Regions from separate parts of the Pseudoxanthomonas sp. 134C1 genome, predicted to be linked through region 2. Evidence: predicted binding sites of a transcription regulator. Region 2 holds the regulator's gene; the other holds the start of a gene.
What was found. The regulator FliA, encoded in region 2, starts transcription of late flagellar genes. The targets are predictions, from matches to a motif close to TAAAGTTTNNCNNNCNNNGGCCGATAA.

Region 1: a site for FliA is predicted at 3,411-3,437, ahead of AC3DEZ_RS17980 (methyl-accepting chemotaxis protein). Genes of this name have one in related genera too.

The regions. Positions count from the first base shown of each region.
Region 1 covers NZ_JBYMTH010000011.1:161,640-168,607, reverse strand. Annotated here, with positions in the region: gene AC3DEZ_RS18000 (methyl-accepting chemotaxis protein) at 1-535, shown strand, start outside; gene AC3DEZ_RS17995 (CheR family methyltransferase) at 771-1,655, shown strand; gene cheD (chemoreceptor glutamine deamidase CheD) at 1,652-2,254, shown strand; gene AC3DEZ_RS17985 (protein-glutamate methylesterase/protein-glutamine glutaminase) at 2,254-3,327, shown strand; gene AC3DEZ_RS17980 (methyl-accepting chemotaxis protein) at 3,466-4,656, shown strand; gene AC3DEZ_RS17975 (sensor histidine kinase) at 4,778-5,434, shown strand; gene AC3DEZ_RS17970 (EAL domain-containing protein) at 5,437-6,968, shown strand, end outside.
Region 2 covers NZ_JBYMTH010000006.1:239,475-246,442, forward strand. Annotated here, with positions in the region: gene flhF (flagellar biosynthesis GTPase FlhF) at 1-358, shown strand, start outside; gene AC3DEZ_RS13585 (MinD/ParA family protein) at 348-1,226, shown strand; gene AC3DEZ_RS13590 (RNA polymerase sigma factor FliA) at 1,223-1,969, shown strand; gene cheY (chemotaxis response regulator CheY) at 2,311-2,691, shown strand; gene AC3DEZ_RS13600 (protein phosphatase CheZ) at 2,691-3,305, shown strand; gene AC3DEZ_RS13605 (chemotaxis protein CheA) at 3,345-5,198, shown strand; gene AC3DEZ_RS13610 (flagellar motor protein) at 5,336-6,076, shown strand; gene motD (flagellar motor protein MotD) at 6,089-6,968, shown strand, end outside.

The DNA of each region.
Region 1 (6,968 bases), on a different contig from region 2:
CGGCGAACAGGGCCGCGGCTTCGCGGTGGTGGCCTCCGAGGTGCGCACGCTCGCCCAGCGCAGCGCCAACGCGGCCAAGGAAATCAAGGGGCTGATTGAGGCCTCGGTGGACCAGGTGTCCACCGGCTCGGCGCTGGTCAACCAGGCCGGCGCGACCATGGGCGAGATTGTCGCTTCGGTCCAGCGGGTCACCGACATCATGGCCGAAATCGCCGCCGCCTCGCAGGAGCAGTCCGCCGGCATCGAGCAGGTCAACCAGACCATCACCCAGATGGACGAGACCACCCAGCAGAACGCCGCCCTGGTCGAGGAAGCCTCCGCCGCCGCGCGCAGCATGGAGCAGCAGGCGCAAAGCCTCGCCGAGGCCGTGTCGGTGTTCGAGCTGGACGATCTGGCGCCAGCGCCGGTGGCCAGGCCAATCGCCAGCGCGAAGCAGGCGGAGCCGGCCGTGACCCGCGCCCCGCAGCGGAAAACCCCCGCCGCGATCGTGGAAGCCGCGCTCGCCACCGAAGGAGAGGACTGGCAGGAATTCTGATCCGTGGAGCGGAGCTCGCTCCGCTCCTGCGCGAATGTTTTAAATCCCGCCAACCGAGTGAACCAGGTCGACCGGGTGAGCCGGGCAAGCTCGGCTCCACGGAGAACGCGAACCCCGCGGAGTGGCGCTTGCTCCACTCCATGGCCGGACGTTTGAACACCCGGACCGCCGGGCACGCCCGGCTCCACCCCGCCCCCCCGCATGCCGAGCACGCTCGGCGCCATCCGAGACTTTCATGTCCGCCCCGCTCCGTTCCCGCGAAACCGCCGCGCAAGATGACGATCTCCCCCGCACCCACGGGCGCGAATTCGAATTCGGCGATCGCGATTTCCGCCGCGTCTGCGATCTGATCCGCCAGCGCGCGGGCATCGCCCTGGCCGATGGCAAGCGCGACATGGTCTACGGCCGGCTGTCCCGGCGCCTGCGCGCGCTCGGCCTGCGCAGCTTCCGCGAATACCTGGATCAGCTGGAGACCGACGGCGGCGACGAGTGGCAGGCGTTCACCAACGCATTGACCACCAACCTGACCGCGTTCTTCCGCGAGCCGCATCACTTCGATCGCCTGCGCGACGAACTGTCGCGGCGCACCGGCGATGGTCTGATCCGGTTGTGGTCGTGCGCCGCCTCCACCGGCGAGGAACCCTACTCCATCGCCATCACCGCGTGCGAGGTCTTCGGCAGCCTCAATCCGCCGGTGCGCATCCTCGCCACCGATGTCGACACCCAGGTGCTGGCGACCGGCGGGCGCGGCGTCTACCCGCTGGAGCGCATCGCAGGGCTGGACGACGGCCTTCGTCGCCGCTACTTCCAGCGCGGCACCGGCCCGAACGAGGGCCATTGCCGGGTCCATCCCGCCCTTCGCCAGCTGATCGAGTTCCGTCCGCTCAACCTGCTGGCGCCGCGCTACGACGTCGAGGGCCCGTACACGGCGATTTTCTGCCGCAACGTGATGATCTACTTCGACAAGCCGACCCAGCGCGGGATCCTGTCGCGACTGGTGCCGCACCTGGCCGACGACGGCATGCTCTACACCGGCCATTCCGAAAACTACCTGCACGCCGCCGACATCATCCAGCCATGCGGACGCACGCTGTACCGTCGCGCCGGAGTCCGCGCATGAGCGCCGCCGCCCTCGCCTTCGCCGACGGCAGCGTGCTGCGCTACCACGACGCCCGCTTCCAGACCCCGGCCGCCAAACTGTTGCCCACGCAGTATCTGGTGGTCGACGACGACACCGCGCTGGTCACCGTGCTGGGTTCCTGCGTGGCCGCCTGCATCCGCGATCCCCTGCTCAAGCTGGGCGGCATGAACCATTTCCTGCTCCCCGACGGCCAGGCCGGCGACGGCGCGCCGTCGCGCTACGGCAGCTTCGCGATGGAACTGCTGATCAACGATCTGCTCAAGCGCGGCGCCAGCCGTGCGCGCCTGGAGGCCAAGGTATTCGGCGGCGCCAACGTGCTGAAGGGCTTCACCAGCAATCCGGTCGGCACCCGCAACGCCGAATTCGTCCGCCGCTACCTGGAGACCGAACGCATCCCGGTGATCGCGGAGGATCTGTGCGGCATCCATCCGCGCAAGGTGTGGTTCTTCGCCGCCACCGGCCGGGTGGTGGTGCAGCGCCTGCCGCACGCGCACGACGCCGAAGTGGTGGCCGCCGAATCCGCCGCCCGCGCGCGGCTGTCGCGCACGCCGGTCAGCGGTGGCGTGGAGCTGTTCTGATGGGCGCGCCCTGCAAGGTCCTGATCGTCGACGACTCCGCGGTCGTTCGGCAGATGCTCACCGAGATCCTGTCCAGCGATCCCGGCATCGAAGTGGTCGGCTCGGCCACCGATCCGCTGATCGCGCGCGAGAAGATCAAGCGCCTGAATCCGGACGTGCTCACCCTGGACGTGGAAATGCCGCGCATGGACGGGCTGGCGTTCCTGGAAAACCTGATGCGGCTGCGTCCGTTGCCGGTGGTGATGATCTCCTCGCTGACCGAGCGTGGCGCCGACACCACCCTGCAGGCGCTGGCGCTGGGCGCGGTCGATTTCGTCTCCAAGCCCAAGCTCGACGTGGTCCGCGGGCTGGAGTCGTACGCCGACGAGATCGTCGCCAAGGTCAAGGCGGCGGCGCGCGCCAAGGTGCGCCCGCTGGCGCGTCCGGCCAGCGTGCGCCAGAACGTCGACGCGGTGCTGCCCGCCGCGTCGCCGGCGCGGGCGCTGCGCTTCCAGACCACCGATCGCCTGATCGCCATCGGCGCCTCTGCCGGCGGCACCGAGGCGCTGCGGGTGGTGCTGGAGCAGATGCCCGCCGATGCCCCCGCGATCGTCATGACCCAGCACATCCCCGCCGGTTTCAGCCGCGCGTTCGCCGAACGCCTGGACCGGCATTCGGCGATGGCCGTGCGCGAAGCCGCCGACGGCGAAGCGATCCTGCCCGGCCACGCCTATCTGCCGCCGGGCGGCCGCCACCTGCGGGTGATCCGCGATGGTGCGCGCTGGCGCTGCCGGATCGACGACGGCCCGCCGGTCAACCGGCACAAGCCGGCGGTCGACGTACTGTTCCGTTCGGTCGCGCACGCCGCCGGCGACAACGCCATCGGCGTGATCCTCACCGGCATGGGCGACGACGGCGCGCGCGGTCTGCTGGAAATCGCCCAGGCCGGCGCCCCCACCTTCGTCCAGGACGAGGCCACCAGCGTCGTCTGGGGCATGCCCGGCGCCGCCGTGCGACTGGGCGCGGCCAGCGAAACCGTCCCGCTGGATGACGTCGCCGAACGCCTGGTTCAGCTGTCCGCGCAATCCCGCTGACACCCTCTTTCCGCCGTATTTCCGGCGGATCTCCACCGCGGTCACAGTTTCGTCCGCGCATCGCGCATCACCGCGACGAACGCTAAAGAGCCATCCCCCATGGCCGATATCCATACCGTGATTCAGTAGAGAGCACCCATGTATTCGCGCATTCTGGTTCGTCTTGCCGCTCCCCTGCTCCTGACGCTGGTGTTCCCGCTGTCGGTCGCCTTCGACTGGCCCGGTGCGGTCCAATGGGCCATCCTGACCACGATGACGCTGGCCTGGCTGCTGTTTGCCTTCCTGTCGGTGTGGGGGGCGCAGAAGCCCAGCGCCGAGCACACCAGCATCCTGCGCGAGCAGGACACCCTGCTCAACGAACTGCGCCGCTTCGTCGGCAACGAAATCGACGGCTCGCGTGCCGAGATCGACCGCGCGCGCGGCCTGATCCGCGATGCGGTCGGTGGCCTCGGCGAGAGCTTCGACGCGATGATGCGCAAGTCCCGCGAGCAGAGCCAGGCGGTGTCGCGCATCGTCGACCGCGCCGGCGACGGCGACCGCGCCGGGGTGGACGTGGCCCGCTTCGCCCAGCACGCCAGCCAGCGCATGGAGCAGCTGGTGGAAGCGCTGGAACAGGTCAGCGGCCAGAGCACCACTACCGTGCACCACATCGACGAGATGGCCCAGCACCTGGACGGCATCTTCTCGCTGCTGGAAGATGTCAAGTCGATTGCCGACCAGACCAATCTGCTGGCGCTCAACGCCGCCATCGAAGCGGCCCGCGCCGGCGAGGCCGGTCGCGGCTTCGCGGTGGTCGCCGACGAGGTGCGCAACCTGTCCGAGCGCTCGACCGCGTTCAACGAACAGATCCGCAAGCTGGCGCACAGCTCCAAGGACGCCATCGCCAAGGTCCGCGAGACCGTCTCGCACATGGCCTCGCGCGATCTGGACCGTTCCCGCGAAGCCCGCGGCGAAGCCGCCGGCATGCTGACCCAGGTCGCCGCCATCAATGCCTCGCTGGGCGACGGCATGCGCGAAATCTCCCAGTGCGGCCATGCCATCGACCTCAGCGTGGCCGAAGCGGTGCGCGCCCTGCAGTTCGAGGACATCGCCACCCAGTCGCTGGGCAGCGCGGCCACCCACCTCGATCGCCTGACCACCATCAACCAGGAAGCGCTGGCCCTGCAGGAACTGCTGCACCGCAGTGGCGGCGTGATGGACCAGGAGCTGCTCTCGGCCCTGCGCCACATCGGCAACCGCCTGCGCGACCGCCGCAGCGAATGGGAACGCCCGCCGCACAAGCCGGTGGCGCAGCAGAACATGGGCGCGGGCACCGTCGAACTGTTCTGACCCGGCGGCATCCGCTTCCCGCGACGCCGGCGCCGCCTCCACGGTGCCGGCGTCGTCGTGTCCGCGCCGCCCCGCCGGGCAACTGGCATACTGGCGCGGTTGCTTCCCTGCCCGTTGCCCGATGACGGCCCGCACGCCTCCCACCGCCTCCAACGCCCCGAGCACCGCCGCCGACGCCCTGCGCGAGCTGTACGCACGCCAGGAAGCCGAGCGCCGGCATGTCGCGCGGGCGCTGCACAACGAGATCGGCCAGGCGTTGTCGGCGATCAAGATGTCCGCGCACCTGGCCGGTGACGAGGACGATGCCGCGCAGCGCGGCCAGGATCTGGCCGACATCGTGCGCATCGCCGACGACACCGTCGCCCGCCTGCGCGACCTGTACGCGGATCTGCGCCCGCCGCAGATCGACACGCTCGGTCTGGCCGCCTCGCTGCGCGGCGAAGCCGACCGCTGGCAGGCGCGCTGGGGCGTGACCCCGCAACTGGCGCTGACCGATCCGTCCCCGCGCGCGAGCGCGGACATCGAACTGGCCGCGTTCCGCCTGGTCCAGGATCTGCTGCTGCCGCTGGACAACCTGTCGACGCTGATGGTGCGACTGGCGCCCGCGCATGCGGGCCACGCCGTCCTGGAAGTCCATCATGACGGCGCGCCCGCCGATGCGCTGACCACCGCGCTGCTGCAATCACGCGCGCAGGCCGTCGGGCTGTCCCTGGATCTGGCCGCAACGCCGGGACAACCGCGCCTGCGACTGGCGCTGCCGGCGACGGCGGAGGATTGAGGATGTCCGTCTACCCCGCCGCCGCCGCGCCGATCGCCCGCCTGGGCGCGCAGGATCCGGAACTGCAGCGGCTGATCGATCAGGCCATGGGCGGCGGCGCGCCGCTGATGCTGCTGCATATCGACATCGATCACTTCCGCTCGATCAACGAGAACATGGGCGACGAGGTCGGCGACCAGGCGTTGCTGCTGCTGGGACAGCACCTGGCCAGCCAGCTTGGCCCGGACGCGCGGGTGTGGCGCCAGGGCAGCGACGAGTTCATCGTCGCCATGCCGCGCCTGCCGCATCTGGCATCACCCGATGAGTTCGGCGCGCTCGTGCGCGATCAGGTCGAACTGCCGATGGCGGTGCTGCCGTACACCCTGTTCCTCACCGCCACCATCGGCATCGCCCTGTGTCCGGAGGATGCCACCACCGCGAGCGGCCTGCTGCAGTGCGCGGAGACCGCGGTCGGCCAGGCCAAGCACGAGGGCCTGAACCTGGTCCGCCGCTACGCCCGCGACGCCGCCATCAGCATCCGCAGCGACAGCATCATCGCCCGCCAGATCGTCAACGCGATCGACAACAACGAATTCCGCCTGCACTACCAGCCGCAGATCAACGCGCACGACGGCCGCGTGGTCGGCATGGAAGCGCTGCTGCGCTGGCATTCGCCGGCGCTGGGCGTGCTGGTGCCGGAACGCTTCATGCACGTGGCCGAGAAACTCGGCGTGATCGTCCAGATCGGCGACTGGGTGCTGCGCCAGGCGTTCCGCCAGGCCCGCGTGTGGCGCGACTGGGGCTTCGACGATTTCGAGATCGCGGTCAACGTCTCCACCCTGCAGCTGCTGCGGCCGAATTTCGTGATGGAGGTGCTGGAGGCGATGCAGGGCGCCGGCATTCCGCCGCAGATGGTGGTGCTGGAGGTACGCCAGAACGCGCTGGCCAAGGACACCCTGCTGGTCCACCGCACCCTCGCCAGCCTGCACCGCGAGGGCGTGCGCCTGACCCTGGACGATTTCGGCATGGGCGATTCCAATCTGGATTCGCTGGTGCGTTTCGCGGTGGACAAGATCAAGATCGACCGCAGTTTCGTGAAGGGCGTGCCTGCCAGCAACCGCGAGGTCGCCATCACCTGCGCGATCATCGCCATGGGCCACCAGCTGGGCATGAAGGTGATCGCGCACGGAGTGGAAACCGACATCCAGCTGGGCTTCCTGCGCCGCAACCATTGCGACATGTTCCAGGGCCACCTGTTCGGCGAGCCGATGTCCGCCGAGGATGCCGGCGCGGTGCTGCGCCGCCGCTATCTGCGCGCCGACGCGTTCGCCGCGACCAAGCCGGACCGCACCCTGCTGCTGCTGGACGACGAAGAGAACATCCTGCGTTCGCTGGTGCGCCTGTTCCGCCGCGACGGTTACCGCATCCTGGCCGCCTCCAGCGTCAACGACGCCTTCGAACTGCTGGCCACCAACGACGTGCAGGTGATCCTGTCCGACCAGCGCATGTCCGACATGAGCGGCACCGAGTTCCTCGGTCGCGTGCGCGTGCTGTA
Region 2 (6,968 bases):
CCAGCGCGATCGCAACCTGGTCGGCCAGCTCAACTGGCTGCGCGCCGCCGGACAGGTGCACACCCTGCTGGTGCTGCCGGCCAATTCGCATTTCGGCGATCTGGACGAAGTGGTCCGCCGCTTCAGCGGCGCCCAGCCGCACGGCGTGGTGCTGACCAAGGTGGACGAGACCGGGCGGCTCGGCAGCGCGCTGTCCGTCATTGTCGATCACCAGTTGCCGATGGCCTGGATCACCGACGGCCAGCGCGTGCCGGACGATCTGCACCGCGCCAGCGCGCCCAACCTGGTCCTGCGCCTGGACCAGCTGCGCCGCGAAGCCGACGAACCCAGCCACGCGGAGACCATCCATGTCGCATGAACACCTGCTGCAGACCAATCCGCGCAGCACCCCGCCGCTGACCGGCGCCTTCCATCCGGTCCGCGTGATCGCGGTGACCGGCGGCAAGGGCGGCGTCGGCAAGACCAATGTGTCGGTCAATCTGGCCGCGTCGCTGGCCGAGATGGGCAAGCGCACCCTGCTGATGGACGCCGACCTGGGCCTGGCCAATGTCGACGTGCTGCTCGGCCTGACCCCCAAGTACACCCTGGCCGATCTGGTCGCGCAGCGCTGCCAGCTGGAGGACGTGCTGCTGGAAGGTCCGGAGGGCCTGCTGATCGTCCCCGCCTCGTCGGGTTTCCGGCACATGGCCGAACTCTCGCCGGCCGAACATGTCGGCCTGGTCAACGTGTTCTCGGAACTGCAGCGCGCCCTCGACGTGATGGTGGTCGATACCGCCGCCGGCATCACCGACAGCGTGCTGACCTTCTGCCAGGCCGCGCAGGACACGGTGGTGGTGGTCTGCGATGAGCCGGCCTCGATCACCGACGCCTACGCCCTGGTCAAGGTGCTCTCGCGCGAGCGCGGCGTGGACCGCGTGCACGTGATCGCCAACATGGTCCGTGATCCCAACGAAGGCCGGAAGCTGTACGAGAAGCTGGCCCGCGTATGCGAGCGCTTCCTCGGCGATGTCGCCCTGCACTATCTGGGCGCGGTGCCGCAGGACGACTGGTTGCGTCGCGCGGTGCAGCGCCAGCAGGCCGTCGTCAAGGCGTACCCGGGCAGTCCGTCGGCGCGCGCCATCAACGAAATCGCCCGGGTCACCGCGCGCTGGCAGCCGCCGACCGGGGCACGCGGCAATGTCGAATTCTTCGTCGAACGCATGATCAACCGGAGCGTGCCTGCATGAGTACCGGCGCCGCCCAATACCGTGCCGTCCAGAAAGCGGCGGCCACCGATTTCGTCACGACGCACGCGGACCTGGTCCGCCGCATCGCCCATCACCTGGCCGCGCGCCTGCCCGCCAGCGTGGAGATCGACGATCTGATCCAGGCCGGCATGATCGGCCTGCTCGAAGCCTCGCGCAGTTACGACGCCGAACAGGGCGCCTCGTTCGAGACTTTCGCCTCGATCCGCATCCGCGGCTCGATGATCGACGAGATCCGCCGTGGCGACTGGGTACCCCGCTCGGTGCACCGGCGCGCCCGCCAGGCCGCCGCCACCGTGCGCGAAATCGAACAGCGCACCGGCCGCGCCGCCATCGCCACCGAGGTCGCGTCGGCGATGGAGATGCCGCTGCCCGAATACCTGCGCCTGCTGGAGGACGCCGCCCGCGGCCAGGTGCTGAGCCTGGAATCGCACATCGAGGATCACGGCGAACCGCAGACCGTGGTCAGCGGCGGTCCCAACCCGCAGCAGCAGCTGGAACGCAGCGAGTTCCGCCAGTCGCTGATCAAGGCCATCGGCCAGCTGCCCGAGCGCGAACAGCTGGTGCTGTCCATGTATTACGAGCAGGAACTCAACCTGAAGGAAATCGGCGCGGTCCTCGGCGTCAGCGAGTCGCGTGTCTGCCAGATCCACGGCCAGGCCATGCTGCGCCTGCGTGGCCGGCTGAACGTGTTCGAGAGCGTGGACGCCGGGCTGGAGGATTGAGTCGGGATTGGGGATTGGGGATTCGGGATTGGAAGAGCCCCCTTGACCAGCCATTTGGCTGTTGAAAGCGGAAAAGGGGGCGGGCGCCCGCGGAGCGGGCGACGGGGGATTGACCCGCCATTCGGCGGTTGAAAAGCGCTTGCTGTTGGCGCCAAGAGCAAATCCCCCTCAATCCCCCTTTTGCAAAGGGGGAGGCAAAGCCCCGTTTTTGCAAATCCCGAATCCCCAATCCCCGCCTCCCCCCAATCCCGGCCAAAAGTTTTCCCGCCGCCTGCCGATAAGGCTCTCGAGCCCCCTTTACCCTGCTGCACCCGGAGCCCTTCGTGACAGCCAACAAGAACATGCGGATCCTGATCGTGGACGACTTCTCGACGATGCGCCGCATCATCAAGAACCTCCTCAACGATCTGGGCTATACCAATACCGCCGAGGCCGACGACGGCTCCAGCGCGCTGACCGCGCTGGCCCAGGGCAGTTTCGACTTCGTGGTCACCGACTGGAACATGCCGGGCATGACCGGCATCGAACTGCTCAAGGCGATCCGCGCCGACGACCGCTTCAAGACCCTGCCGGTGCTGATGGTCACCGCCGAGGCCAAACGCGAGCAAATCATCGAGGCGGCGCAGAACGGCGTGAACGGCTACATCATCAAGCCGTTCACCGCGCAGACCCTGGAAGAAAAGCTCGGCAAGATCTTCGAACGTCTCGGGGCCGCGGCCTGATGGCTGCGGTCATGGAAGCCGGCAGCGCCCGCGCCGCGCTGGTCGAACGCCTGCAGCACGCACTGGATGCGCTGGAACAGGGCGACGAGGCCGGCTGGCGGCGCGAGCTGGACACCATCGCGGCCTGGCGCACGCAGCCGATGATGCAGGGGCTGGGCCGATTGGCCCGCGAACTCGCGCAGACCCTCGGCGAACTGCCGCCCACCCACGGCGCGGGCGACCTCGACGACGCCTGCGCGCGCCTGGACCATGTGGTCGCGATGACCGAGCAGGCCAGCCACAAGACCCTCGACCTGGCCGAGCAGTGCCGCGAGCTGGCCGACCAGCTCAAGGCGACGACGCTGAGCGGCGAACAGACCCGGGTGGTGGACCAGATCCGCGCCGGCCTGTCGGAAATGGCGCTCGCGCAGAGCTATCAGGATCTCACCGGCCAGATCATCCGCCGGGTCGCGGGCATCGTCCGCCGCGTGCACGAAGGCTTCGGCGAACTCGGCCTGCCGCCGCCGGAAAAGAAAAAAGACGATGGCCTCGCCGGCCCCGCCGTCGCCGGCCTGGACAAGAACGCCTTCTCGCAGGACGACGCCGACGATCTGCTGTCGGGGCTGGGCCTCTAGCCGTCCGCCCGCGCCTCCCTGCCGAACCCGAGCCGAACCATGTCCGCCGTCACTCCCGAAATCGCCGCCGACTTCCTCATCGAAGCCCAGGAAATCCTGGATCGCCTCGGCGAGCAGCTGGTGACGCTGGAACAGGATCCCGGCGACAGCGAACAGCTCAACGCGGTGTTCCGCGGCTTCCACACGCTCAAGGGCGGCGCCGGCTTCCTCGGCATCCAGGCGATGGTGCACCTGTGCCATGCCGCCGAGGAGGCGCTGGGCATGGTCCGCGCCGGCAAGGCGACCCTGGAAGCGGATCATTTCGATGCCGCCCAGCAATCGCTGGACTGGCTGCAGCGCATGCTCGACGCCGTCGGCGCCGGCGAGGAGCCGCCGCACGCGCCCGCCGCGCTGATTGCCCAGTTCAATGTCGACACCGGCGGCGCGCCGGTGGCGAAAACCGCGCCGGTGGCGGCGTCGCATCCGGCCGTCGCGGCCGTCGGTGATCTGATCACCGACGACGAATTCGAAGCCCTGCTCGACCAGCTCCACGGCGGTGGCACGCCGGCGGCCCCGGCCGCGCCAGCGCCCGGCGCCGGCGATCTGATCAGCGAGGACGAATTCGAAGCGCTGCTGGATCAGCTGCACGGCGGCGCCGCGCCCGGCACCACCTCCGCGCCACCGGCGGCCCCCGTGGCTCCCGCCGCGCCGCGACCCGCCGCTCCCGCCGCACCACCGCGGCCGGCCGCGCGCGCGGGCGAGGCCGAGCAGACCATCCGCGTGGACACCAAGCGGCTGGACGCCATCGTCAATCTGGTCGGCGAACTGGTGCTCTCGCGCAACCGTCTCAAGACCCTGCGCGCGCGCCTGCGCGACGAGGAACTGGACCGCGCGGTCAGTGGCCTGGACATCGCCACCGCGCGTCTGCAGAACGCGGTCATGCGCACCCGCATGCAGCCGGTCGGCAAGGTGTTCTCGCGCTTTCCCAAGGTCGCGCGCGACGTGGCCCGTTCCCTCAAGAAGGAAGTGGACCTCGAACTGATCGGCGCGGACACCGAACTGGATCGCAACCTGGTCGAAGCGTTGTCCGATCCGCTGGTGCACCTGGTCCGGAACGCCATCGACCATGGCATCGAACTCCCCGACCTGCGCGAGGCCACCGGCAAGCCGCGCAGCGGCCAGGTGAGGCTGGCGGCGCAACAGGAAGGCGACTACGTCACCATCGAGATCCGCGACGACGGCGCCGGCATCGATCCGGAGCGGCTGCGCGACAAGGCGCTGGAAAAAGGCCTGATCGAACCGGAAGCCGCCGCCCGCCTGTCGCACGACGAATGCCTGCATCTGATCTTCCTGCCGGGCTTCTCCACCAAGGCCGAGATCACCGATATCTCGGGGCGTGGCGTCGGCATGGATGTGGTGCAGTCGCGCATCCGCGAACTCAGCGGGCAGATCCAGATCCATTCGCAGCTGGGCCGCGGCAGCCGCTTCCTGATCCGGGTGCCGCTGACCCTGGCGATCCTGCCGACCCTGCTGGTGCAGGCCGGCGAGCCGGTCTACGCGCTGCCGCTGGCGCGGGTGATGGAGGTGCTGCACGCGCCGGCCTCCAGCCTGCGCTGGTTCGACGGCCAGGCCGTGCTGGACCGGCAATCGAACACCCTGCCGCTGGTCGATCTGCGCCGCTGGCTGGGTGTGGAAGCGATCAAGGCGCCGCTGCTGACCATCGTGGTGCTGCAGATGGGTGATCAGCGATTCGGCCTGGTGGTCGACCAGGTGCGCGGGCGCGAGGAAGTGGTGATCAAGCCGCTGCCGCGCGCGGTGCGCGGCCTGCGCGGCTACGCCGGCGCCACCCTGATCGGCGATGGCCGCATGGCCCTGATCCTGGATGTCGATGGCCTGCGCGAAGCGGCGGCGTAACCGTTCCGCGCCCGGCTCCCGGGTTTCCGCGTCCGCGGAAGATGACCGTCGCATGACCCTGTGACCGCGGTCGCGACCCACGCCTCCCGCCCGTCCCCCGTCTCAAGTCCGGGCCGCCACCGCCGATACCACTGCATATGGACATCTTCAGCCTCATCGGTCTCATCCTCGCCCTGGTCGCCCTCGTCGGCGGCAGCATCCTCAAGGGCGCCGGCGTGTCGTCGCTGTGGTCCTCGGCGGCCTTCGTCATCGTCATCCTGGGCACCGTCGCCGCGATCCTGGTGCACACGCCGCCGGCGGTGTTCAAGCGCGCCGTGTCCATCGCCCGCTGGGTGATCCGCCCGCCGGGCGCGAACCACGATGGTCTGGTCGCGCAGATCGTCGAGTGGAGCAACATCGCCCGCAAGCAGGGCCTGCTGGGGCTCGAGCCGCTGGTCAACGAACAGAGCGATCCGTTCCTGAAGAAGGGCCTGCAGATGCTGGTCGACGGCCTGGAGCCGGAAGCGATCCGGCACATGCTGGAAATCGATCTCAACAGCCAGGAGCACCAGGATCTGGCCGCCGCCAAGGTGTTCGAGGCGATGGGCATCTATGCGCCCACCCTGGGCATCATCGGCGCGGTGTTCGGCCTGATCGCGGTGATGAAGAACCTGGCCGATCCGAGCAAGCTGGGCCACGGCATCGCCGCCGCGTTCACCGCGACCATCTACGGCATCGCCTCGGCCAACCTGTTCTTCCTTCCGGTCGCCAGCAAACTCAAGAGCGTCATCGGCGGGCAGAGCCGCGAGCGCGAGATGATCATCGAGGGCCTGATCGCGATCGCCCAGGGCGAGAATCCGCGCAACATCGAATCCAAGCTGGCCGGCTTCCTGCACTGATCGGGCACCCGCATGGCACGCCGGAAATCCCATGAGGAACACGTCAACCACGAGGCCTGGGCCATCCCCTATGCCGATCTGATGACGTTGCTGCTGGCCTTCTTCGTGGTCATGTACGCCATCTCCACTCTCAACGAGGGCAAGTACCGGGTGATGGCCGACGCGCTCACCGCCGCGTTCGGCGGCGCGCCGCGCACCATCAATCCGGTCCAGGTCGGCAACCACCAGTTGCAGGGCGCCGATTTCGATCGGCCCTCGCCGATCAAGTCCGGCGCCAAGCAGGGCCCGTCCGCGCCCTCGCCCGCGCCCAATGTCACCCTGCTGGCGGCGATGGCCTCGCAGATGAACATGAGCGTGGACGCCAAGGGCATGCAGAACGCCCACCAGCAACTGGACACCATCGCCGACAACATCGAGAAGGCGCTGGCGCCCCTGGTCGATCAGAAGCTGGTGGTGGTGCGCCGCGCCGAGCTCTGGCTGGAAGTGCAGATCAACAGCGACATCCTGTTCGCCACCGGCTCCGCCGCGCTGGAACCGGCCGCACAGAGCACCGTGTCCAGCCTGGCCGACGTGCTGGCCGGCGTGCCCAACGGCGTGCGCGTGGAAGGCTATACCGATGACCGGCCGATCCGCACCTTCCAGTTCCCGTCCAATTGGGAACTGTCGGCGGCGCGCGCGGCCAGCGTGGTGCACCTGTTCGTGCGCGACGGCATCCCGCCGGAGCGGCTGGCGATGATCGGCTACGGCGAGTTCCGCCCCATCGGCGACAACGCCACCGCGGAAGGCCGCAACAGCAACCGCCGGGTGTTGCTGGTGATCCTGGCCAGCGAAGGCGAGCACGCGCCGGGCGGTTCGCTGCCTGCGATTGCGGCCTCACCCGCGCCGCCGGCGA